DNA from 2 places in the Pseudomonas sp. FW306-02-D09B genome. Region 1 is predicted to be linked to the other one. Evidence: riboswitches for the same ligand, from Rfam matches in the RefSeq annotation. Region 1 holds a riboswitch; the other holds the start of a gene.

Evidence for each region. Region 1 has a riboswitch for cobalamin ahead of cobW (cobalamin biosynthesis protein CobW). Riboswitches for the same ligand answer to the same signal wherever they lie in the genome.
Region 2: another riboswitch for cobalamin. It lies ahead of cobO (cob(I)yrinic acid a,c-diamide adenosyltransferase); the one in region 1 lies ahead of cobW (cobalamin biosynthesis protein CobW).

Annotation. Positions count from the first base shown of each region.
Region 1 is NZ_JBYSXY010000006.1:211,243-222,806, reverse strand. It holds gene AC3WK5_RS12925 (tyrosinase family protein) at 1-83, opposite strand, end outside; gene AC3WK5_RS12920 (phospholipase D-like domain-containing protein) at 218-1,861, opposite strand; gene AC3WK5_RS12915 (vWA domain-containing protein) at 1,920-2,522, opposite strand; gene AC3WK5_RS12910 (magnesium chelatase ATPase subunit I) at 2,576-3,583, opposite strand; gene cobN (cobaltochelatase subunit CobN) at 3,812-7,585, opposite strand; gene cobW (cobalamin biosynthesis protein CobW) at 7,589-8,656, opposite strand; cobalamin riboswitch at 8,755-8,966, opposite strand; cobalamin riboswitch at 9,187-9,412, shown strand; gene AC3WK5_RS12895 (CbtB domain-containing protein) at 9,513-9,704, shown strand; gene AC3WK5_RS12890 (CbtA family protein) at 9,716-10,417, shown strand; gene AC3WK5_RS12885 (cobalamin biosynthesis protein) at 10,414-10,827, shown strand; gene cobM (precorrin-4 C(11)-methyltransferase) at 10,909-11,564, shown strand, end outside.
Region 2 is NZ_JBYSXY010000009.1:1,852-13,415, reverse strand. It holds gene cobD (threonine-phosphate decarboxylase CobD) at 1-111, opposite strand, end outside; gene cbiB (adenosylcobinamide-phosphate synthase CbiB) at 104-1,012, opposite strand; gene bluB (5,6-dimethylbenzimidazole synthase) at 1,009-1,659, opposite strand; gene AC3WK5_RS16215 (cobyrinic acid a,c-diamide synthase CobB) at 1,656-2,993, opposite strand; gene cobO (cob(I)yrinic acid a,c-diamide adenosyltransferase) at 2,990-3,601, opposite strand; cobalamin riboswitch at 3,683-3,917, opposite strand; gene AC3WK5_RS16205 (hypothetical protein) at 4,075-4,659, shown strand; gene AC3WK5_RS16200 (O-methyltransferase) at 4,687-5,349, opposite strand; gene AC3WK5_RS16195 (C40 family peptidase) at 5,365-5,898, opposite strand; gene AC3WK5_RS16190 (C40 family peptidase) at 6,064-6,687, opposite strand; gene hda (DnaA regulatory inactivator Hda) at 6,901-7,605, opposite strand; gene AC3WK5_RS16180 (AI-2E family transporter) at 7,838-8,908, opposite strand; gene AC3WK5_RS16175 (DUF2066 domain-containing protein) at 8,944-9,993, opposite strand; gene purM (phosphoribosylformylglycinamidine cyclo-ligase) at 10,379-11,437, shown strand; gene purN (phosphoribosylglycinamide formyltransferase) at 11,437-11,564, shown strand, end outside.

The DNA of each region.
Region 1 (11,564 bases):
ACTCCGACGCCACGCGCATACCACAACAAGGTATCGCTCCAGCCAGAACCCAGCTTCCATACATCACGCCGTACATGTGCCATGGTAGTTCTCCCTGAAAAACCGCGTGAATGAGGAGCGCACTCCTCAACAAGCAACGGTAGATCAGGTGCCGCACAGCCCCTGTGAAAGCAGACCGGCGGCATGACCTTCACGGCCAGGCAGAATCGGCGATCATTTACCGCCCGGAAAAACGCAACCGCGAGAGCATTCGCAGGTCGCCGTCCAGGTAATAGGCGTTGGTCCAACTGTCATCCACCGCCAGGGGCGGAACCTGCTTGAGGTCCTCTTGCCTGGCGGCATAACGAAAACGGTAATGCTCGTAGAAGCGCAGCAATTCCAGGCCATAGCGGTCGGCCAGATCGGTGTCGCCGCGAATGATCAGGAAGTTTTCGTCGTTGCCTTCACTGGCATTGATGCTCAGGTTGTGGCTGCCGCTGATGATGATCGGCGCGTCGGTGGTAAAGTCGACGACGATGGCTTTGAGGTGCACCAGCAAATCGCCCTTCTGGCCTTTCATGCTTTCCTTGAGCCAGCCTTCGATACCGGTGTTGAGCAACGCGGTGGCGGCGAAATCGGCCGTGCGGTCGGCGTGATAACCGGTGATGCGGCTGGCAGTGTTTTGCAGGCCATAGCGCAGCACATCGTCGTGAGGTTGGCCGAGCAAGGCGTTGAGGATTTCGTCCGGCAGCGCGAACGCGGTGACAAACAGAACGTCCTTCTTCGCCGCATTGATGATCTCGACGAATTGCTGCAGATCGGCCTGGCCGGTACGCGGTGAGAAGCCGACAAACAACGGCTGTGACGGGTCCATCGGGTTGTTCTTGGTCAACCAGCTGCGTGTAGCACCCACGTCGGCCGGCGCAGCCCAGATCTGCTCGAACACTTGCAAATAACGGACACCCACAGCGGTATTGTCCAGCACATGCACCACGTTGGCCTGGCGGTAGACGCCGTTGTCGGTGAAATTGGTACTGCCGCACAGCACCGATTGCGGCCGATATTCACCACCATCGATCTTGCTCAGCACGATGAATTTGTCATGGAAGATCGCGTGGGTCACCCGCCCCCGCTTGCTCTCGTCGGGAAGCTTCGCCAGGCTCTCTTCATTCATGGTGGTGTCGGCATCACCGGGCTTGGCGTGATACAGCACCCGAACCTTGGCACCGCGCCCAAACGCCGCGTTGACCGCATCGATAATGGTCGGCAGTTGATACTCGTAAATCGCGATGTCCAGCGCCCACTGGCCATCCACGGCGCGCTCGATGAAACCGGTGATCTGCTCCAGCAAGCCGTTCTCCAGCCATTGCCGTGGTGCGGCGGGCCAGTCGTCGAGGGACAGGTTCTTGTTGGCGCTCAGCTGTGCGTCGAGCTCGGGGAACTTGCGGGAGAATGCCTGGCTGGCCGCCACCGCACGATTGAAAATGACATGCTGGCCCGCCGGCAGGCCATTGTCGGTGGTAACCGTCACCGCCAGGGCCTCGCCCAATTGCGGCGCATCCGGCGTGCCATAGGCCAGATGCACCCGATAGTTGATCGTCACGCCCGGATTCACCGCGTAATCAGCCCAGCGAAATTTCTGCAACGGTGCGCTGTCGCTGGGCGTCGCGTTGTACTGGGGAAAGGTGTGGGCCTTGCCGGGGAAGGTCAGGCTGTTGAACAAAAACTCCCAAGGCCCGCTGCCTTGCTGTTTTTCGATGGCGAAACCGAGCAGGCCTTTGCGTCGGGGTTCGGCCAGGTCCATGGCCAGTAACACACCGTTGGTACCGGCATAGGCTTTGACCCGGAAATCGTCCTGACTGTTAGCGGCTAGAACACGCATGATCCACTCCTGTGATGAGCTGAATCCACAGCATAGGTGCTGTGGGTAATTCGGCAGATTAAAGCGTGTCGATATGTCGATAGTCTGCGTTCAATTCGTGCGCCAGGACCTTCGCCCGCCCCAATCGAATCGGCCCGCGCTCGATGTCCACCAGCAGCGCCGGGCAATTGAGCGCCACCTGCATTGGCGTGTTTTTTAGACGGCCATCGGTCAACAGCAACACGCGTTGTTGCTCTGCCGGGAAACGCTTTTGCCGCAACGCCAACCAATGCGTCGCCTCATCCAGCGCCGCGAACAACGGCGTGCCTCCGCCCGCACCGAGTGCGTCGAGCCAGTCGCGCAGGCTGGCTGAGGCTTTCAGGCCTTGCACTTGCCACTTCGGCGCAGCACCACTGGCGGTCAACAGCGCCAGTCGCGCACGTTGGCGATAGGCGTCGTCGAACAATTGCGCCAGCAGGCCTTTGGCGTCGCTCAACGCCTGATGACGCCGGGTCGAGGCCGAGGCATCGACAATCACCAGCCACAGCTCGTGAGGTGAACGACTGCGCAGGTGAAACAGCAGATCTTCGCGCTGACGCGGACGGCCGTTGAGCAGCGTGCCGGGCCAATTGACCGAGCCGTTTTGGCTGGCTCGACGCTGACCTTGCCTGCCATTTTTCAGGCGTCCTGCGCGGGGTTTGGCATTCGCCCCCGCATCAGATCGAGGGCGAATGCCTAGGGCTTTTTTGGCCAGCTCGGCACTTCACGGCGGGCGCCGGTGGGTAATGCCTGCGCGGGCATTTCACCCCACTGGCCCTGGCCTTCGCCGGGGTTCGGTTGTTGGGTTGCGGACGAGTCTGGCGTGGTGTTCTGGCGCGGCGCAGACGGCGGCGTGTCGCGACGCCGATGGCGCAAGGCAAACTCGGCGACGGCATCGATATCGTCCTCGCTGATCGCCCCGGCCCCACGCCACGCCGCATGGGCGCGAGCGGCACGCAGCCAGACCAGGTCAGCGCGCAAGCCGTCGACCCCGGCGGCAAAACAACGCTCGGTGATCTGCGCCAGCGCCTGATCATCCAGAGGAATGTTCGCCAGTGCCGTACGTGCACCTTGGCAGCGTTCACGCAATGCCTGCTGCTGAACTTCCCAGTCGGCGCAAAAAGCCTGGGGGTCGCTGTCGAAGTCCAGCCGGCGACGGATGATCTGACCACGCTCAAGCGGCGCCGTGTGACCGCTGAGGGCGACGTTCAGGCCGAAACGGTCGAGCAGTTGCGGACGCAGCTCGCCCTCTTCCGGGTTCATGGTGCCGATCAGTACAAAGCGCGCCGAATGCCGATGGGAAATGCCGTCGCGTTCGATCAGGTTGGTGCCGCTGGCAGCGACGTCGAGCAACAGATCCACCAGGTGATCGGGCAGCAGATTCACTTCATCGACATACAACACGCCGCCGTCGGCCTTGGCCAACACACCGGGGGAAAACTGCGCACGGCCTTCACCCAGCGCGGCGTCCAGGTCGAGGGTGCCGACCAGTCGCTCTTCAGTCGCGCCCAACGGCAAGGTGACGAACTGCCCGCTGGCGAGCAGGTCCGCCAGGCCACGGGCCAATGTCGACTTGGCCATGCCCCGCGGGCCTTCGATCAGCACACCGCCGATTTTCGGGTCGATGGCCGTCAGGCACAGCGCCAGTTTCAGGGCATCGGCGCCGACCACGGCGGAGAGCGGGAAATGCGGGGTGTCGGTCATCGGGTTTTCTCGTATGTGGTCGGTGGTGTCTATTAGTACATATCACGGACAAGCCCGGCATTTGTGGCGAGGGGGCTTGCCCCCGTTCGATTGCGCAGCAGTCGGAAACCAGCGGACGCGTAATATCTGACACACCGTGATCGTCGTTTTGGGGCCGCTTTGCGGCCCAACGGGGGCAAGCCCCCTCGCCACAGGATTAACGGTCGGAGCGCAATTTTATGCCGGGCATCAACTGTCTTCTTCTATATCCAGCAGCAAATTCTCCAGCGCCTCGCGGTACTCGCCCGGCTCCTGCCACATCCCGCGTTGCTGGGCTTCGAGCAGGCGTTCGGTCATGTCGCGCAAGGCGTGCGGATTATGCTGCTGGACGAACTCGCGGGTCGACGGGTCAAGCAAATAGGCGTCGGCGAGCAAGGCGTACTGGTGATCGTCGATCAACTGCGTGGTGGCGTCGAAGGCGAACAGATTATCAACGGTGGCCGCCAGTTCAAAAGCGCCTTTGTAGCCGTGCCGCTTGATCCCGTCGATCCACTTCGGGTTCGCCGCTCGGGAGCGGATCACCCGGTTCAGCTCTTCCTTGAGGGTGCGGATCTTCGGCAAATCCGGCTGACTGTGGTCGCCATGGTAGCTCGCCGCCGCTTCACCGCTGAGGCTTTCGACGGCGGCGAGCATGCCGCCCTGGAACTGGTAATAGTCGTTGGAATCGAGCAAGTCGTGCTCGCGATTGTCCTGGTTTTGCAGCACCGCCTGAACCTGGCTCAAGCGCTGGGCGAACTGTTCGCGAGCCGCCGTGCCCTCATCGGAACCGCCATAAGCGTAGCCGCCCCAGTTCAGATAGACCTCGGCCAGATCCTCGCGGCTCTGCCACAAACGGCCATCAATGGCGCCCTGCACACCCGCGCCATAGGCACCGGGCTTGGCGCCGAAAATCCGCCAGCCGGCCTGTCGTGCGGCGGCCTCCTCGTCCAGACCGGACTGGATCAGCGCTTCGCGTTCGCTGCGAACCTTGGCCGCCAACGGGTTCATATCGTCTGGCTCGTCCAGCGCGGCAACCGCTTGCACGGCGGCATCGAACAACCGAATCAGGTTGGCGAAGGCATCGCGGAAGAACCCGGAAACGCGCAACGTCACATCCACGCGCGGCCGGTCGAGCAGGCTCAGCGGCAGAATTTCGAAGTCGTCGACCCGCTGACTGCCCGTCGCCCAGACCGGACGCACGCCCATCAGTGCCATGGCCTGGGCGATGTCATCGCCGCCCGTGCGCATGGTCGCCGTGCCCCAGACCGACAAACCCAACTGGCGCAAATGATCGCCGTGGTCCTGCAGGTGCCGTTCAAGAATCAGGTTCGCCGACTGGAAACCAATGCGCCAAGCGGTGGTGGTCGGCAGGTTGCGCACGTCCACCGAGTAGAAATTACGCCCGGTGGGCAGCACATCGAGGCGTCCGCGACTCGGTGCGCCGCTAGGCCCTGCCGGAACAAAGCGACCACTGAGCGCATCCAGCAGACCGCGCATTTCTGCCGGGCCGCAGGCGTCCAGTCGCGGTGCGACGACGTCACGCAAGCTGCCGATGATCGCACCGACGTCACCCCAGCCGGGCTGACTCAACAACTCGACATCAGCGCTGAGCGCCTGCTCGATCAACTGCGCGGCGAACAGCTCAAGACGTTCGCGAGTGTCGCCAGCGGTGCGCCAGGCCTCAGCGCTGAGCGTCAGCAATTCAGCCGGCTTCGGACCTGACCAAGGATCGGACAACACACAATCCAGCGGATCAAAGCCAAGCGCGAACGCCTTGGCCAAGGCCCGCAACAGACTCGATTGCGCGCCACGACCGTCACCGCGCGGAATCCGCAGCAACGCCAGCAAGGTGTCGATACGCAGACGCCCGCTTGGCGATTCGCCGAACACGTGCAGGCCGTCGCGAATCTGCGACTCTTTCAGGTCGCACAAATAGGTGTCCAGACGCGGCAACCAGATCGCGGCATCGGCGTCGCTGTCGAGCTTCTCGTCCAGCTGCAATTCACGGTCGATATGGGTTTCACGCACCAGATTGAGGATGTCGCGCTGCAACTCGCGAGCCCGTCGTGGGTCGAGCAATTGAGCTTCGTAATATTCGTCGGCCAACAGCTCCAGATTGCGCATCGGGCCGTAGGTTTCGGCGCGGGTCAGCGGCGGCATCAGGTGGTCGATGATCACCGCCTGCGTCCGCCGTTTAGCCTGCGCGCCCTCGCCCGGGTCGTTGACGATAAACGGATAGATATTTGGCAGCGGTCCGAGCAATGCATCTGGCCAGCAACTTTCAGACAGGCCAACGCCCTTGCCCGGCAACCATTCGAGGTTACCGTGCTTGCCGACGTGAATCACCGCGTGGGCGCCGTAGGCCTGACGCAACCAGAAATAGAACGCCAGGTAACCGTGGGGCGGCACCAGGTCCGGATCGTGATAGACCGCGCTCGGATCAACCTGATAACCGCGCGCCGGCTGAATGCCGACAAAGGTCAGGCCAAACCGCAGCCCTGCGACCATCATTCGTCCGCTGCGGAACATCGGGTCGTTTTCAGGCGATCCCCAACGTTCCAGCACCGCTGCACGGTTGGCTTCGGGCAAGGCGTTGAACATCGAGTAATAGTCGTCCAGTGCCAGGCTTTGCTGGCACGGGCGCAGGTCGATGCTCTCCAGGTCATTGCTGACCCCGCCGAGCAATTGCTGAATCAATGCGGTGCCGCTTTCCGGCAAATCGGCAGGCAACGGATAGCCCTCGGCGTGCAGCGCCCGCAAGATATTCAGCGCCGCAGCCGGCGTGTCGAGGCCAACGCCGTTGCCAATCCGCCCATCGCGAGTCGGGTAGTTGGCGAGGATCAGCGCAATGCGTTTTTCAGTATTCGCCACCCGCGCCAACTCGACCCAGCGCCGCGCCAGTTCAGCGACAAAATCCATGCGTTCAGGTTGCGGTCGATAGCAGACCACATCGGACTGACTGCGCTCACTGCGCCAAGCCAGATCCTTGAAACTGATCGGTCGGCTGATGATCCGCCCATCGAGCTCCGGCAAAGCGATGTGCATCGCCAGATCCCGCGGGCCAAGCCCTTGCTCGCTGGCACGCCAACCGGGTTCGTTGTCCTGGGCGCAGATCGCCTGGATCACCGGGATATTGCGCCGGAAGGGTCGCAGGTGCGGGGCTTCGGGGCTCGATTGAGCAAACCCGGTGGTGTTGAGAATCACCGAGGCCTGCACCTCATCCAGCCAGTCTTCGACCACCGTCAGGCAGCCGGGCTCTTTCAAACTGGCCAGCGCTATCGGCAGCGGGTTCAGCCCCGCTGCCTGCAAGCGCTGGCAGAAAACATCGATGAAAGCGGTGTTCGCCGCCTGCAAGTGCGAACGGTAAAACAGCACCGCCGCCACCGGTTGATCAAGCTGCCAGTTGGCTTGCCAATCGCCCAGCGTCGCGTTGCTTTTGTGTGGGTGGTAAATCGCGGTACGCGGCAAGGTCTGCGGTTCGGACCAGTGGTAATCGCGGCCCAGCCAACGACTGGCCAGACAGCGATACAAATCCAGCGCATTGCCCATGCCGCCCTGACGCAAAAAGTGCCAAAGCCGCTCGCGGTCTTCGACAGGCACGGTACTGAGGTCGCTGAGCTCCGGGTCAGGACGGTCATCGCCCGGCACCAGAATCAGTTGCACACCGCGTTGCGACAGCTCCACCAGACGTTCGATGCCGTAGCGCCAATAGGCAATCCCGCCGTGCAGCGAGATCAGAATCACCTTGGCGTGGCGCAGCACTTCGTCGACGTACAAGTCGACCGAGGCGTGATTCTGCACCTGCATCGGGTTGGCCAGGCGCAGGCTCGGATAGTCCTCGGGCAACTGCTGCGCGGCTTCGGCGAGCAGCGCCAGGCTGGAGTCGCCGCTGCACAGAATCACCAGCTCGGCGGGGGTTTGACCAAGGTCGGCAATGTTGTCATCCGAGACGAAACCGCCGGGCTGGGTCCTGAGCAGGTGCATGGGTTAAACGCTGAGCGCGGCGCGCAATTGCGCTTCGAGCAAGACGGCGTCCAGTTGCTGGCCAATCAGCACCAGACGGGTGCTGCGCGCTTCGTCTGCGCCCCACTGACGGTCGAAGTGCTTGTCAAAACGCGTACCCACGCCTTGGATCAGCAGGCGCATCGGCTTGCTCGGGATCGCGGCGAAGCCCTTGACCCGCAGGATGCCGTGCTGAACCACCAATTGGGTCAGGGCATCGAGCAACAGGCTTTCATCGGCTTGCGGCAGTTCGATGGAAATCGAATCGAAAGCGTCGTGATCGTGGTCGTCGTGGTCATCGCCATCATGGTGATGGTCGTGGTGGCTGTGGCGGCTGTCGATGTGTTCTTCAGAGCCGGCGCCCAGGCCGATCAACACGTCCAGCGGCAAACGACCGCTGCTGGCTTCGATGATTTTCACCGCGGGTGGCAGTTCTTCGGCGACTTCCAGGCGCACTTTGGCCAGATCCGCAGGGCTGATCAGGTCGGCCTTGTTGAGGATCACCAGGTCGGCGCTGGCCAGTTGGTCGGCGAACAGCTCGTGCAGCGGCGATTCGTGGTCCAGGTTCGGGTCGAGTTTGCGCTGGGCATCGACCTGATCCGGGAACGCGGCGAAGGTGCCGGCGGCCACGGCCGGGCTGTCGACCACGGTGATCACCGCATCCACGGTGCAGGCGCTGCGGATTTCCGGCCACTGGAAGGCCTGGACCAATGGTTTTGGCAGGGCCAGGCCGGAGGTCTCGATGAGGATGTGGTCGAGATCGCCGCGACGGGCAACCAGTTCGCGCATCACCGGGAAGAACTCTTCCTGAACGGTGCAGCACAAGCAGCCGTTGGCCAACTCATACACGCGGCCGTTGGCTTCTTCTTCGGTGCAGCCGATGGAACATTGCTTGAGGATTTCGCCGTCAATGCCCAGCTCGCCGAACTCGTTGACGATCACCGCGATGCGCCGGCCCTGGGCGTTATCGAGCATGTGCCGCAGCAAGGTGGTTTTGCCCGAGCCGAGGAAGCCGGTAACGATGGTGACGGGAAGTTTGGCCAGTGTTTTCATCGGATGCCCTTTGGCAAGGTGGCGGGCATACGGGACGACAACCGGCAGCGCTTGAGCGCGCGGAAGAATTCGCCACCGGATCACCCCGCCCGGTTGTAGTGAGAATCTGTATCGAGGCAGGTCTCCTGGCTGACGGTGGGCCAGTCTTTCGACTGGCGGTTGCTGCACCTTCCCGCGTCTGAAAACAAAAGAACACAGTGGCATGGCAGAAACGAAACCGTTCACAGTTGCGGGGGCAGCCGCGGCATCGACCGCGTTCCCTTCTTAGCTTCGGCGCACGCGCCAAAGAACCTCGAAAGCGCAAGGCTACGCATCGCATCGGGGCGGGTCAATGTTCGCGATCCACTGTGGCGAGGGGGCTTGCTCCCGCTGGGTCGCGAAGCGGCCCCTCATTCCCGCAAGTACCCCGCGTGCACACGATTTACGACGGCTGCGCCGCCGAGCGGGAGCAAGCTCCCTCGCCACAGGGTTCTGCTTAGACCTCAACTGAGAACGCGTGCCAATTGACGCCCCGCCCTCGCCCATGCTCTCCTACACGCCTTGTTACGGGTGCCCTTCACAGGGTGAAACGGGAAACCGGTGAATCATGTGCTTTACTCAAAAGCCATGTCAGTCCGGTGCTGCCCCCGCAACGGTAAGCGAGCGAAGAATCAGATCCACTGTGCCAGCAGTTCGGCATGGGAAGGCGATTCTTGCAGGTTCGGCGAATGCCAGCCCCTCGTAAGCCCGGAGACCGGCCCGCAACACATCAATAACAAACCCGCGGTGGGCGGGCGCTGTTTTAGCCTCTGCGTGCCCGGCTCGCGGGGGTTTGCATGCGCTCGATTCACCCACTGACTGACCAGAGGGAAGCGCCATGTCGATCATCAGCAGCACTCGCCACGTCACCGCCAGCACCACCTCCACCCTGAGCCAACGCCTCGTTGCCGCTATTGGCGCATCGATTCTGGGCGCGTGCCTGGTGTATTTCGCCGGTTTCTCGCACATCGACGCGGTGCACAACGCCGCCCACGATACCCGTCACAGTTCTGCGTTCCCGTGCCACTGAGACCTGCCGAGATGATCAAGCGTATAGCGCAAACCGCAGGTTTCACCGGCTTGCTGGCCGCCCTGCTGCTGACCCTGCTGCAAAGTTTCTGGGTCGCACCGCTGATTCTTCAGGCGGAGACCTACGAAAAAGCCCCGGCGGCTGAAGTCCATGAACATGCCGAAGGCGCCATGGCTGGCCACACCCACGATGCAGAGGCTTGGGAGCCGGAAGATGGCTGGCAGCGCGTGCTGTCGACCACTGGCGGTAATCTGGTGGTCGCCGTCGGTTTTGCGCTGATGCTCGCTGGTCTCTACACCCTGCGCGCGCCGACTCGCACCTCCCAAGGTCTGCTCTGGGGACTGGCCGGTTACGCGACCTTCGTCCTCGCACCAACCCTGGGTTTGCCGCCGGAATTGCCGGGGACTGCCGCCGCAGACCTGGCACAACGGCAGATCTGGTGGATCAGCACGGCAGCGTCCACCGCTGTCGGTATCGCGCTGATCGTGTTCGCCCGGCATTGGCTGCTGAAAGTGCTCGGTGTCGCCATTCTGGCCGTGCCGCACATCATCGGCGCACCGCAGCCTGAAGTGCATTCGATGCTGGCCCCCGAAGCCCTCGAAGCGCAATTCAAGATCGCCTCGCAGCTGACCAACGCCGCGTTCTGGCTGGCCATGGGCCTGATCAGCGCCTGGTTGTTCCGCCGCAAAAGCGATGATCAATACCACGCATGAGTGAAACGCGCGCAGCGCCGACCCTGGTGGTCGGCCTGGGCTGCCAGCGCGGCTGCCCGGCCAGCACGCTGCGCACGTTGCTCGACCAGGCGTTGCAGGCTCATGACATCGAATTACAGGCGATCAAGGCCTTGGCCAGCATCGATCTGAAACGTGATGAGCCCGGTCTGATCGAGTTGGCCCGGCAACTGTCACTGCCACTGATCTGCTTCAGCAGCGAGCAACTTTCCAGCTATCAAGCGCAACTCAGCCATCGCTCGCAAATTGCTTTCGAGCGCACCGGCTGCTACGGCATAGCGGAAAGTGCCGCACTGGCCCTCGCCGAACAACTGGCGCAGACACCGGCAAAACTGCTGATCCCGCGACAAAAATATGCCCAGGCGACGTTTGCATTGGCCGGCGCCGCGTAAAATCCTCGATAATCCCCGCCTTCGATCATGAGCAATCTTCATCTGAAGCCTTGCTTTGACAATTTTTCACAGGAGCCGGCCATGACCGTCTACTTCATTGGCGCAGGTCCCGGCGACCCGGAACTGATCACGGTCAAGGGCCAGCGACTGATTCGCAGCTGCCCGGTGATCATTTACGCCGGCTCGCTGGTGCCGGAAGCCGTATTGGAAGGCCATCAGGCTGAACAGGTAGTCAACAGCGCCGAATTGCACCTGGAACAGATCATCGAGCTGATCAGAATCGCCCACGACAAAGGCCAGGACGTGGCGCGCGTGCATTCCGGCGATCCGAGCCTGTATGGGGCGATCGGCGAGCAGATTCGTTATCTGCGCGAGCTGAGCATTCCGTTTGAAATCATCCCTGGCGTCACCGCCACCGCCGCTTGCGCAGCGCTGTTGGGCGCCGAGCTGACGCTGCCGGACATCTCGCAAAGCGTCATCCTGACCCGCTACGCCGACAAGACCGCGATGCCGCCGGGCGAAGAATTCAGCAGCCTGGCTCAGCATGGCGCGACCATGGCGATTCATCTGGGGGTCAATCACCTGGAGAAAATCGTCGCGCAGCTGCTGCCGCATTACGGCGCGGACTGCCCGATTGCGGTGGTGCATCGGGCCAGTTGGCCGGATCAGGATTGGGTGGTGGGAACGCTGACAGACATCGCCGAAAAGGTTCAGGCCAAGGGATTTCGACGTACGGC
Region 2 (11,564 bases), on a different contig from region 1:
CGGGATTGCCCACGGCCAAGGTGCCAGACCGCTGGACAAGTCGAGCCAATCGGCTTCGGCGATGCCGTACCGCAACGCCGCCTTGCGCAAGCGGCCACCGTGCTCAAGCATAAAACTCGGCTCCCACACAGAGGATCAGCAACCAAAGCCATACCCCACGCTGAACCAGCTGCCAGCCGCGATCGATGGAGTTGGCGTCTGCCGGCACACCTTCGCCCAGCTGTGGACGCTGATGCAGTTCACCGTGATAGATCGCCGCCCCGCCCAACTCGACGCCCAGAGCGCCCGCGCCAGCGGCCATCACCGGTCCGGCGTTCGGGCTGTCCCAGGTTGGCCCCTGCGTGCGCCAGCATTTGAGTGCCAAACGGGTTTTGCCCAGCAGCGCATAGGTCAACGCCACCAGACGCGCCGGAATATAGTTGAGCACATCGTCGATTTTCGCCGCCGCCCAGCCGAAGCGTTCAAAGCGCTCGTTGCGATAACCCCACATGGCGTCCAGGGTATTGCTCAGTCGATAGAGCACCACGCCCGGCGCACCCGCGACGGCAAACCAGAACAGCGCGGCGAATACCGCGTCGCTGCCATTTTCCAGAACCGATTCGGTGGCGGCACGGGCCACTTCGGTCGAGTCCAGCTCACTGGTCTGACGGCTGACCAGATAGCCGACACGCTTGCGTGCTTCATCCAGGTCGTCGCTGCGCAGGGCCTGAGCCACCGGCTCGACATGCTCACCGAGGCTGCGCAGACCGAGGGCGCAATACAACGCGAGAATCTCGACGATCCAGCCTAAATAAGGCAGCCAGGACAATGCCGTGATCAACAGGGTCAGCGGCAGCACCGCCATCACCCAGGCTGTGACGCCATGACTGCGCCAGCCACGGCCAGCAGAGTTGAAACGCTGCTCGATACGATCGGCAAAACGGCCGAACGCCACCAGCGGATGCCAGCGCTTGGGTTCGCCCAGCAGCGCATCCAGCGCTACGCCGGCGACACTCAGCAACGCCACACTCATTGACTCACTCCCCAAAAATTCTCGTACAACAGTTCACTTAGCGGACGCGCCTGCGCCCAGCCTTCAAGGACCAACATCGGCGCCGGGTAAAATTCCTTGACCGGTCCCAGGCACAACACCGCCAGCGGCTTGGCCCCCGGCGGCAGTCCGAGCAGATCCGCCAAGGCTTGCGGTTCGAACAACGAGACCCAGCCCATGCCCAGACCTTCGGCACGGGACGCCAGCCAAAGATTCTGGATCGCGCAGGACAACGACGCCATGTCCATTTCCGGTAAAGTCCGACGGCCAAAGATATGCCGCTCGCGATCATCCATCAGCGCGGCAACCAGCACTTCGGCGCAGTCGTTGATGCCTTCGACTTTCAGCTTCATGAAGTCGTCGGAGCGTTCGCCCAGCGCCTCGGCGGTGCGTACCCGCTCCTCTTCCACCAGTTGCTGGATCCTGCCGCGTAACGCTCGGTCGCTGATGCGGATGAACCGCCAGGGCTGCATCAAACCGACACTTGGCGCCCGATGCGCCGCTTCGAGCAACCGCCGAAGCAGTTCGGGCTCGACGCTGCCACCACTGAAGTGACGCATGTCGCGACGCTCGGCAATCGCGCGATACACCGCTTCGCGCTCGGCCTCGGAAAATGCGTTGTCGGTCATGGCCGCTTCGCGGGCGAGCCCGCCCCTACAAGATTCAGGTCTGGCGCAAACAGCGCGGCGATCGCAGATGGATTGGACGGGAAATAAAAATGCACATAAGACGCCGTCATCCGCCCGTCACGGTAAACCGCCTCGGCACCGCGCCCGCCGTTAGGGCTCAGGCCGCGAGCGATCGGCTCAAGCTCGGTGCTAGTCAATGAATGATGGTAGGTGTGGCCACGCAACGCGCCTTCAGGTAACTCGACCGCTTGCAGGGCCAACGCAGCCAGACGCTTTTGCATCACCGCATCACCGGCCAGCAGTCCCAGCAACTCAGCGCGCGTGCCATCGACATCAGTCAGTGAGTCGAGCAGATACAACATGCCGCCGCATTCGGCCAGCAACGGCCTGCCAGCGGCGTGGTGTGCGCGAATGGCATCGAGCATTGTGCGGTTTTCAGCCAACGCCACGTGGTGCAATTCCGGATAACCACCGGGCAGATACAGGCTGTCAGCTTCCGGCAGTTCGCGGTCATGGATCGGCGAGAAGAATTGCAACTCGGCGCCCATCGCCCGCAACAAGTCGAGGCTCGCGCCATACGTGAAGGCAAACGCTTCATCACGAGCCACCGCGATTCGCACACCGGCCAACAGTGGCTCGGCGGCAATCACATCAGGCGCAGCGAACTCGACGGCAGGCGGCAATGCCACTTCGCAGCTGCTGGCCAACGCCTCGGCCGCAGCGTCGAGGCGCAGATCGAGGTCATTCAATTCACTGGCCTGGACCAGCCCCAAGTGACGGCTAGGCAATTCGATTCCGGTTTCCCGGGACAAGGCGCCGTACCAGCGCAAGCCTTCAGTGAGGCTGCCTTCGAGCAATTGCGCGTGACGCAAGGTGCCGACGCGGTTGGCCAAGACACCAGCAAACGGCAAGTCCGGCTGATAACGTGCGAGCCCCAACGCCAGCGCGCCGAAGGTTTGAGCCATGGCAGTGCCATCGATCACACCCAGTACGGGTACGCCGAAGTGCCGCGCCAGATCGGCGCTGGACGGCGTGCCATCGAACAGGCCCATGACGCCTTCGATCAAAATCAGATCAGCCTCAGCGGCGGCTTCCCACAACAGCCGGCGACTTTCCTGCTCGCCGACCATCCACATGTCCAATTGATAGACGGGCGCACCACTGGCGCGCTCGAGAATCATCGGATCGAGAAAGTCCGGACCGCATTTGAACACCCGGACCTTGCGCCCCTGATTGCGATGCAAACGGGCGAGCGCGGCGGTGACGGTGGTCTTGCCCTGACCGGAAGCCGGCGCAGCAATCAATACCGCCGGGCAAAAACGCGGCTCACTCACAGCTCAACGCCTTTCTGCGCTTTGATCCCGGCCTGGAAAGCATGCTTGATCATGCCCATTTCGGTGACGGTGTCGGCCAGTTCGATCATTTCCGGCTTGGCACCACGACCGGTGACTACCACGTGTTGCATCGGCGGACGCGCCTGCAAGTCGCTGAGCACCTGGTCAAGGTCCAGATAACCGTGCTTGAGGGCGATATTCAGTTCATCGAGCACCACCAGACCAATGCTCGGGTCACGCAGCAATTCGCGGGAAACCTCCCATGCGGCCTCGGCGGCGGCGATATCGCGCTGGCGATCCTGGGTTTCCCAGGTGAAACCTTCGCCCATCACGTGGAAGCGCACTTGTTCCGGGAAGCGCCGGAAGAACAGCTCCTCGCCGGTACTGCTGCGCCCCTTGATGAACTGCACCACGCCGCACTGCATGCCGTGGCCCATCGCCCGGGCGAGCATGCCGAACGCAGAACTGCTTTTGCCCTTGCCGTTGCCGGACAGGACCAGCAGCAAGCCGCATTCATTCGGCGAGTTGGCAATGCGCTCATCGATCACGGCTTTCTTGCGCAGCATGCGTGCCAGATGGCGTTCGTCACGATCGGGGGAATCAGTCATGGGGGAGCTCTCCGTTGAGGCTGGATAACGGCGGGCAGGCATAGAAATAGACGGCAAGAAGCCTGGCATCGCCCACCGTGATGCCGCTGGATGGATCAGGCCGGTCTCCGGGCTCATGAGCGGCTGACGCCTGACTGCGCGCCTTCCCATATCGACCTTCGACACAGTGGCTCAAAGCGCAGCTTTTACTCATTTACCGTTGCGGGGGCAGCGCCGGGATCGTCGCCCGCTCTGTCAAAGAACGCGCCCTCACCGGCTTCCCTGTTTCACTCGGTCGACCACTGGGTCACAGAGCACCTGAAACAAGTCGCGAAGGTTAGAGGGTTGGGGGTGGAGCGTCAATTAAAGCCGGGGGCTCATCGATGGATTGAAACCGACCCTGATCAATAAACTGGCGCCAATCTTGTGCCACACTGAAAGCAGTGATATCAAAGAGCCACAACCTTACATTACAAGAACAAAGAGGGGGCAACATGCAAGGCATGATCATCAGTAACCCGAAGCTGGAATTCCTGCGCCCGGTACTGGAACGCTGGTTCGAGTGCATCGACCGTTACAACGCGGCACGCGGCGATAACGAAAGCCCTTACTGGTTTGACGAACGCGCCAACCTGAGCCTGCTTTCAGCTGCAGCATGGATGGCAGAAATGGTCACCCTTGAACAGACTCCGACAAAAAAGCAGATCGAAGAAGGCGAACGAAATGGCCGCGCCGATCTGTTTATCGCCAGCAAAGAAGAACGCGCCTACCTTCAAGCCACGCAACGCTGGCCGCGAGTCAACAACCTGAATCTGACCCAGGCCTTGCTCGATGTCGCGAGCGATGCGAAAAAAATCAGCTATGCCAGTGACCTGAAACTTGGCTGCCTGTTCGTTGCCCCGCAAAAGACCCAGCACAGCCCTACGCCGGAAGAACTCCAGGACATGGTCGACGACCTGCAAAAGGAACACACATGCGCCGTGGCCTGGTACTTCCCCTACGCCTACCGCAAATTGCACAACGAAGCCGGCAACTACCATCCGGGCATCGCACTGCTGCTCAAAGAGGCTCGCGGCTGACAGGTTGAACCTTAGGCCAATCAGGGTCTAGCGCTTGCGGCACAGCGTCAAACCATCGCCCAGCGGCAACAATGACAGATCGACACGCGAGTCATCCTTCAAGGCACGATTGAGTGCCTGGATGGCTCGGGTGTCTTCGCTCGCAGGATTGTCTTCCAGTACTCGCCCACTCCACAGCGTGTTGTCGAATACCGCCAACCCACCGCTTCGCAGCAGCCGCAAAGCGCTTTCCAGATACGCCGGATAGTTGGCCTTGTCGGCATCGATGAAGATCAGATCGAAACAACCGCCCTGCCCTTGCTGCTCAAGTTGAGCCAGGGTTTGCAACGCGGGGGCCAAACGCAAATCGATGCGCCCGGCGAGACCAGCCTCCCGCCAGTAGCGGCGCGCCGTGGCGTTGTAGTCTCCGGGAATGTCACAGCAGATCAACGAACCGTCATCCGGCAAGGCGGCCGCCATGCACAAGGCGCTGTAGCCGGTGAAGGTGCCGACTTCAAGCAAGCGCCTGGCGCCCGTCAGCTTGACCAGCAAGGCGAGGAACTGACCTTGCTCGGGCGCCACCTGCCAGCGCGCCATGGGCAGTGCCTGGGTTTCGTCACGCAAGCGGCGTTGCAGCGGCGTTTCGCGCAGGGAAACGTCGAGCAGGTAGTTATAAAGGGAATCGTCGAGATTGAGTGTGCGAGCGGTCATGACAACCCCTGCGAACTAGAAATTGTGCGCCAGATGCTCAGGCTCGATAACACGCTTGGCGCTCAGGTAGGCTCTCTGCCAATAGGCCTTGGACAAACTGTCGAGCTTCACCGTACCACCCGTGGCGGGTGCATGCACGAAGCGACCTTCGCCGACATAGATTCCGGCGTGGCTGACTTGCGAGCCGCCATTGGTGGCGAAGAAGATCAGGTCACCGGTTTGCAGAGCCTCTTGGCCAATGTTCGGCGCTTGCATGCCGATCATCTCGCGAGTTGAACGCGGCAGGGAAATGCCCGCTGCATCGCGGTAGACGTAGCCGATCAGGCCGCTGCAATCGAAACCTGAATCCGGCGTGTTGCCACCCCAACGATAAGGCGTGCCGACCAGACCCAGCGCGCGAATCAGCACGTCTTCAGCGGCAGGCGAGAACGATTGGGCGGGAGCGAAAACCGGGGCGCGAACGACTTTGACAGGCGGCGGAGTGCGGCTGGCGCAGGCGCTGAGCAGCGCTGCGAAGAAGATGAGTACAAGGCGGGCCGACATCGTCATATACAGAACATCCTGATCTGGCTGCGGCTTTCTCTGCCGAGAGGCTGAAAACAAAACCGCGTAAGCAGGGCTTACGCGGTTAGTTAGTCAACAATAGATCAGGATTCTAGCGGCTACGCGCCAAACTTCAAGTAAGACTTTAAGTTAGCCTTACAAAAAGTCCGTTTACTTGCGTGCCGTGACTGTCGTTGGTGCCATGGCGAGTGCTCGCTTGGCCTCAATGAAGGTCTTGCTCCAGTAGCTGTCGCCCAGATTATCGACCCGGACACCACCGCTGCGGCGGCTGCTGGAATGGATGAACTGGTCATCACCCAGGTAGATCCCGGCGTGACTGACGCGACCGCGACGACCATTGGTGGCGAAGAACAGCAAGTCGCCAGGCTTCAGGTTGTTGCGCGAAACCAATGGCGCATTCACGTTGATCATTTCGCGAGTGGAGCGCGGCAGGTTCATGCCAGCCTCTTCACGAAACAGATAACCGATGAAACCGCTGCAATCGAAACCGGCTTCAGAGGTGCCGCCCATGCGGTAACGGGTACCGACCAGGGACAGGCCACGCTCAAGGATGCTGTCGGCCAGAACCGGAAGCTGGTAAGGCTTGCTGCTGGCAAAGTCGGCCAGTTCTTTTTCGGTAGCCAGCTCTTCCTGATAAATAACGGAAGACTGGGCAGTCGCTGAATTTTTAATCTGCTGATCGTTTTGTTGTTGCGAGACCGGGGAATGAACCGCGCAACCAAAAAGCAGGGTGACAAGTGCGAGAGGCACGAGGGGTGCGAAGCGATTTAGCATGGGCACGACCGTGGCTGAAGTTTTAAAGATGGCGAGACTATGCCTTCTATCGTCCTCATTTGCAAATTCAATCGATCCAAATGTGACTTATCGGTTTCTCGTTAACATCTAAGCGCTTAAGCCCATTTTAAATCTGCACGCGCCGCGAATACCCTTCCGGAAGCGGGTTTCCTGACGCCTGAAAGATGCCGAAACGCGCTACAGGCCGCGGTTTTACCAGCCCAGGGTTTCTTTGAGGAAGGGGATCGTCAGCTTGCGCTGAGCCTGCAAGGAGGCCTGATCGAGGCGCTCAAGGAGCTCGAACAACGCGCTCATGCTGCGTGTACCGCGCGTCAAAATAAAATGCCCGACTTCGTCGGTCAGGTGCAGGCCGCGACGTGACGCGCGCAATTGCAGCGCACGCAACTTGTCTTCATCGGACAGCGGCCGCATCTGAAAAATCAGTGCCAGGGTCAAGCGGGACTTGAGGTCAGCCAGTTTTACCGGCAATTCGCGCGGTGAGGTTGACGCAGCGATCAGCAGGCGCCGACCACTGTCTCGCAGGCGATTGAACAGATGGAACAACGCCTCTTCCCAGTCAGCCCGCCCTGCGACTGCCTGCAAGTCATCCAGGCAGACCAGTTCGTACTGTTCAAGGTTGTCGAGGATTTCGATACCGCGATCCAGCAACTCGGCCAACGGCAGGTACACCGCCGGCTCCCCCAACTGTTCGAAGCGCAAGCACGCGGCTTGCAGCAAGTGCGTACGCCCTACGCCGTCCTTGCCCCAGAGATAGATCAGGCTTTCGGTCCAGCCGGCGTCGGCTTCGCACAGCCGCTCGACATAGCCGAGTGCAGCGGCATTGGCGCCAGGGTAGTAGTTGATAAAGGTAGCGTCATCACGCAGACGCACACCTAGGGGCAGCTGAATCGGTTTCATGCTGACTGAACAGTTCAAACGAACCGTTAGTGGCCTCTGTGTAAAGTTTGCAAAGTTTATACCCGTGACGCCAGCCGCACAATGCAGCAGACCATAAGCAAAATCAAAGGTTTGCGTTAACTTGCGGGGATCGCCGGGGTTTGTTTGACGGCGTATGTGACAGCCGGGAGAGTTTTACAGGCTCGCCCGGCAATGCACCGGGCGTCCTTGAGCACTTGATCGACAGGGCTGATCAATCCGAATCGTCCACACCGCTATACATGCCAGAATCTTTATATAAATCATGTAGATGGCGAACAAGCACCATGATCACCGCCGCCACTGGCAACGCCAGCAGGATCCCGGTGAAACCAAACAGCTCTCCACCCGCCAAAATCGCAAAGATCACCGCCACCGGGTGCAGGCCAATCCGGTCCCCCACCAACAACGGCGTCAGCACCATGCCTTCCAGCGCCTGACCGACCATGAACACCGCGACAATCCCGATCATCGGATACAGATCGCCACCAAACTGAAACAACCCGGCGATCAACGCAGCGCCGATCCCGATCACAAAGCCCATGTACGGCACGATTGCTGCCAGACCGGCAATCAGACCGATCAACAGCCCCAACTCCAGTCCGACCAGCATCAGGCCCGCCGCGTAGATCACACCCAACGCCAGCATCACCAGCAACTGCCCACGAACAAATGCGCCGAGCACCTCGTGACACTCACCCGCCAGCGAGACTACACGCTCTTCACGATCACGCGGCAACAGGCTGCGGATCTTCGCCATCATCAGGTCCCAGTCGCGCAACAGGTAAAAACTCACCACCGGGATCAACACCAGATTGGCCAGCCAACCGATCAATGCCAAACCCGATGCGGTGGCCTGGCTCAGCACGATCCCGACGATGTCAGTGGCCTGCCCCATGTGCTCGGTGATCGCGGCCTTGACCTTGTCGAACTTCCAGAACCCATTCGCCAACCCGAATTTCGACTGCGCCCAGGGCATCGCCGTGTGCTGCAACCAATCAAGCATTTGTGGCGCCAGTTCATACAAGCGGAACAGCTGTTTGGCCAGCATCGGCACCAACACCAGCAGCAACGTCATGACGACCAGGGTGAACAGCGCGAATACCGCAACCACACCCCAGGTTCGCGACAGGCCAAATGTCTCCAGTCGATCCACCAGCGGGTCGAACAGATAGGCCAGTAACAGCGCCACCAGGAACGGTGTAAGGATCGGATGCAACAGGTACACAAATGCGCACAGCAGGGCTATCCCACCAAGCCACACCCAACGCCGTGTATCGGCCATGAATCACTCCAGCTTCTATATAAGGAAAGAAAAATCTACCAACGGAAACTCAACTGCGCTTTGGGCGCGGGTGCCGGGGCGACCGCGGGTGCCACACCGATGACCGCAGGCTGAACCGGTGCAGCCGCAACGCCCGCCGGCACTTCTTGCAACTTCGCCAGACTCAATTGCGCTCGCAACTGATCGGCACTGCCGTTGACGCGATACACGATCCGGTCGCCATCGACACTTTGCAGGTGCGCACCAAACGGTTCCAGCAAGCGCCCCAACACCGCGTAACGCTCCAGGTTCATGCCTTGCACCTCAAGCACCTGCTCGGTGGACGCTCCCGGCCTGGCAACGAAACGCGGCGCCAGGCGCTGACTCACCGCCAGCAGAACCGCATCGGCCACGGCCGCACTGTCGCCCCCTTGCACGCTGCCTTGCTCGCGTTGGTCACCCAGCCATAAATGCCACTTGGCCTGCCACTGACCACCCTCTTCCCGCGCATGCACCGCCAACAGAGCGTCCGCGCCGTAACGTTCAGAGATGCCATGCAGCGGCGCCGGATCATTGCCTTCCAGATGCGGCGCGGTGGCGACGATCTGCTCGTTCAAGTCTCCCAGCGGCAGGCGCAACGGCAGCCCCCGATGCTGTGCAGCACGCCGCAGCGGCGCGGCACTGGCCTGACCGTCGCCCACCAGGCTTGAGCCTTCGGTCGAATCGTTCAGCCACCAGCCGAGAATCGACGGCCGATTGGCACCCCACAAGGCCAAGCCTGCCTGACGCAGTGCCCGATCGGTGCTGACCGGATCGAAATCGACTTGCAGGCTTTCCGGCGGTCCGGCGTCGTAGCCATATCGGCTGATGATCTGCTGCGGGTCCTTGCGAATCGCCGCCAGCCCGGGGCTCTGTGTTGCCTTGGCATCACCGGTCAGACGCAGCACCAGGGTATCCAGCGCACGCTGGGTGGCCTGATCGCGCTCCTCCGGGGCCTGACTGCTGACCGGCTCGCGCACTTGATAGAGACCGTTAACGGTTTGGGCATGACTCGCCAGGCTGACCAACGACAAACAGCCCACAAACAGTAATTTACACAAACGCATGGAGGATTCCCGACGACAAAAAGCGGCTGGAACAGACCGCATGAACAGACTTGAGCAAGGCTGTGACCGCCGGCCTGCGCAAAACATTCACGCAATCGATGGAAGTTTTCACTCTGTCATAACGATAGCCGGTTAACGGCTATACCTTATACAGCCACGAGCGAGGTCACCAGCACGGGCATTTTCGGTTTTTTTAACACGATATGCCTCTGCCCGTCGGCCCGAGGATGGCCGCTGCCCCTCAAGCCTGATAAAATCGCGCGCCTTCGTAGACCGGCAACGGCTGGGTACTCTGAAATACTTGCGCGGCAATCGTGCCAGACGTATTTCAGCGCACTCGCCGAACTCGGTCGTTACCCCTGAATCCCCCCTAAAGGCCTGGATCATGAGCAAGCAACCCTCCCTGAGCTACAAGGACGCCGGTGTAGACATCGACGCCGGTGAAGCATTGGTCGAACGCATCAAGAGCGTCGCCAAGCGCACTGCGCGCCCGGAAGTCATGGGCGGCCTGGGCGGTTTCGGCGCCCTCTGCGAAATCCCGGCTGGCTACAAGCAGCCCGTGCTGGTATCCGGCACCGACGGCGTCGGCACCAAGCTGCGCCTGGCTCTGAACCTGAACAAGCATGACAGCATCGGCATCGACCTGGTTGCCATGTGCGTCAACGACCTGGTGGTCTGCGGTGCCGAACCGCTGTTCTTCCTCGACTACTACGCCACCGGCAAACTGAACGTCGACACCGCCGCTCAAGTCGTCACCGGCATCGGTGCTGGCTGCGAACTGTCCGGCTGCTCGCTGGTAGGCGGTGAAACCGCTGAAATGCCTGGCATGTATGAAGGCGAAGACTACGACCTGGCCGGCTTCTGCGTGGGCGTGGTCGAGAAGTCGGAAATCATCGACGGTTCGAAAGTCGCTGCTGGCGATGCCCTGCTCGCCCTGCCGTCTTCCGGTCCGCACTCCAACGGCTACTCGCTGATCCGCAAGATCATCGAAGTGTCCGGTGCAGACATCGAAAACATCCAGCTCGACGGCAAGCCGCTGACCGACCTGCTGATGGCGCCAACCCGTATCTACGTGAAGCCGCTGCTCAAGCTGATCAAAGACACCGGCGCAGTCAAGGCCATGGCCCACATCACTGGCGGCGGCCTGCTCGACAACATCCCGCGCGTTCTGCCAAAAGGCGCGCAAGCTGTGGTTGACGTAGCGAGCTGGACCCGTCCGGCCGTATTCGACTGGCTGCAAGAGAAAGGCAACGTCGACGAAACCGAAATGCACCGCGTGCTGAACTGCGGCGTCGGCATGGTGATCTGCGTTGCCCAAGAGCACGTTGAAACCGCGCTGAACGTATTGCGTGAAGCCGGCGAGCAACCTTGGGTCATCGGTCAGATCGGCACCGCTGCCGAAGGCGCGGCGCAGGTCGAGCTGAAGAACCTCAAGGCGCACTGATGTCTGCCACCTGTGATGTCGTGGTGCTGTTGTCCGGCACCGGCAGTAACTTGCAGGCCTTGATCGACGACGCGCAGAACGCGGACAACCCTGTGCGCATTCGCGCGGTGATCTCGAACCGCGCTGA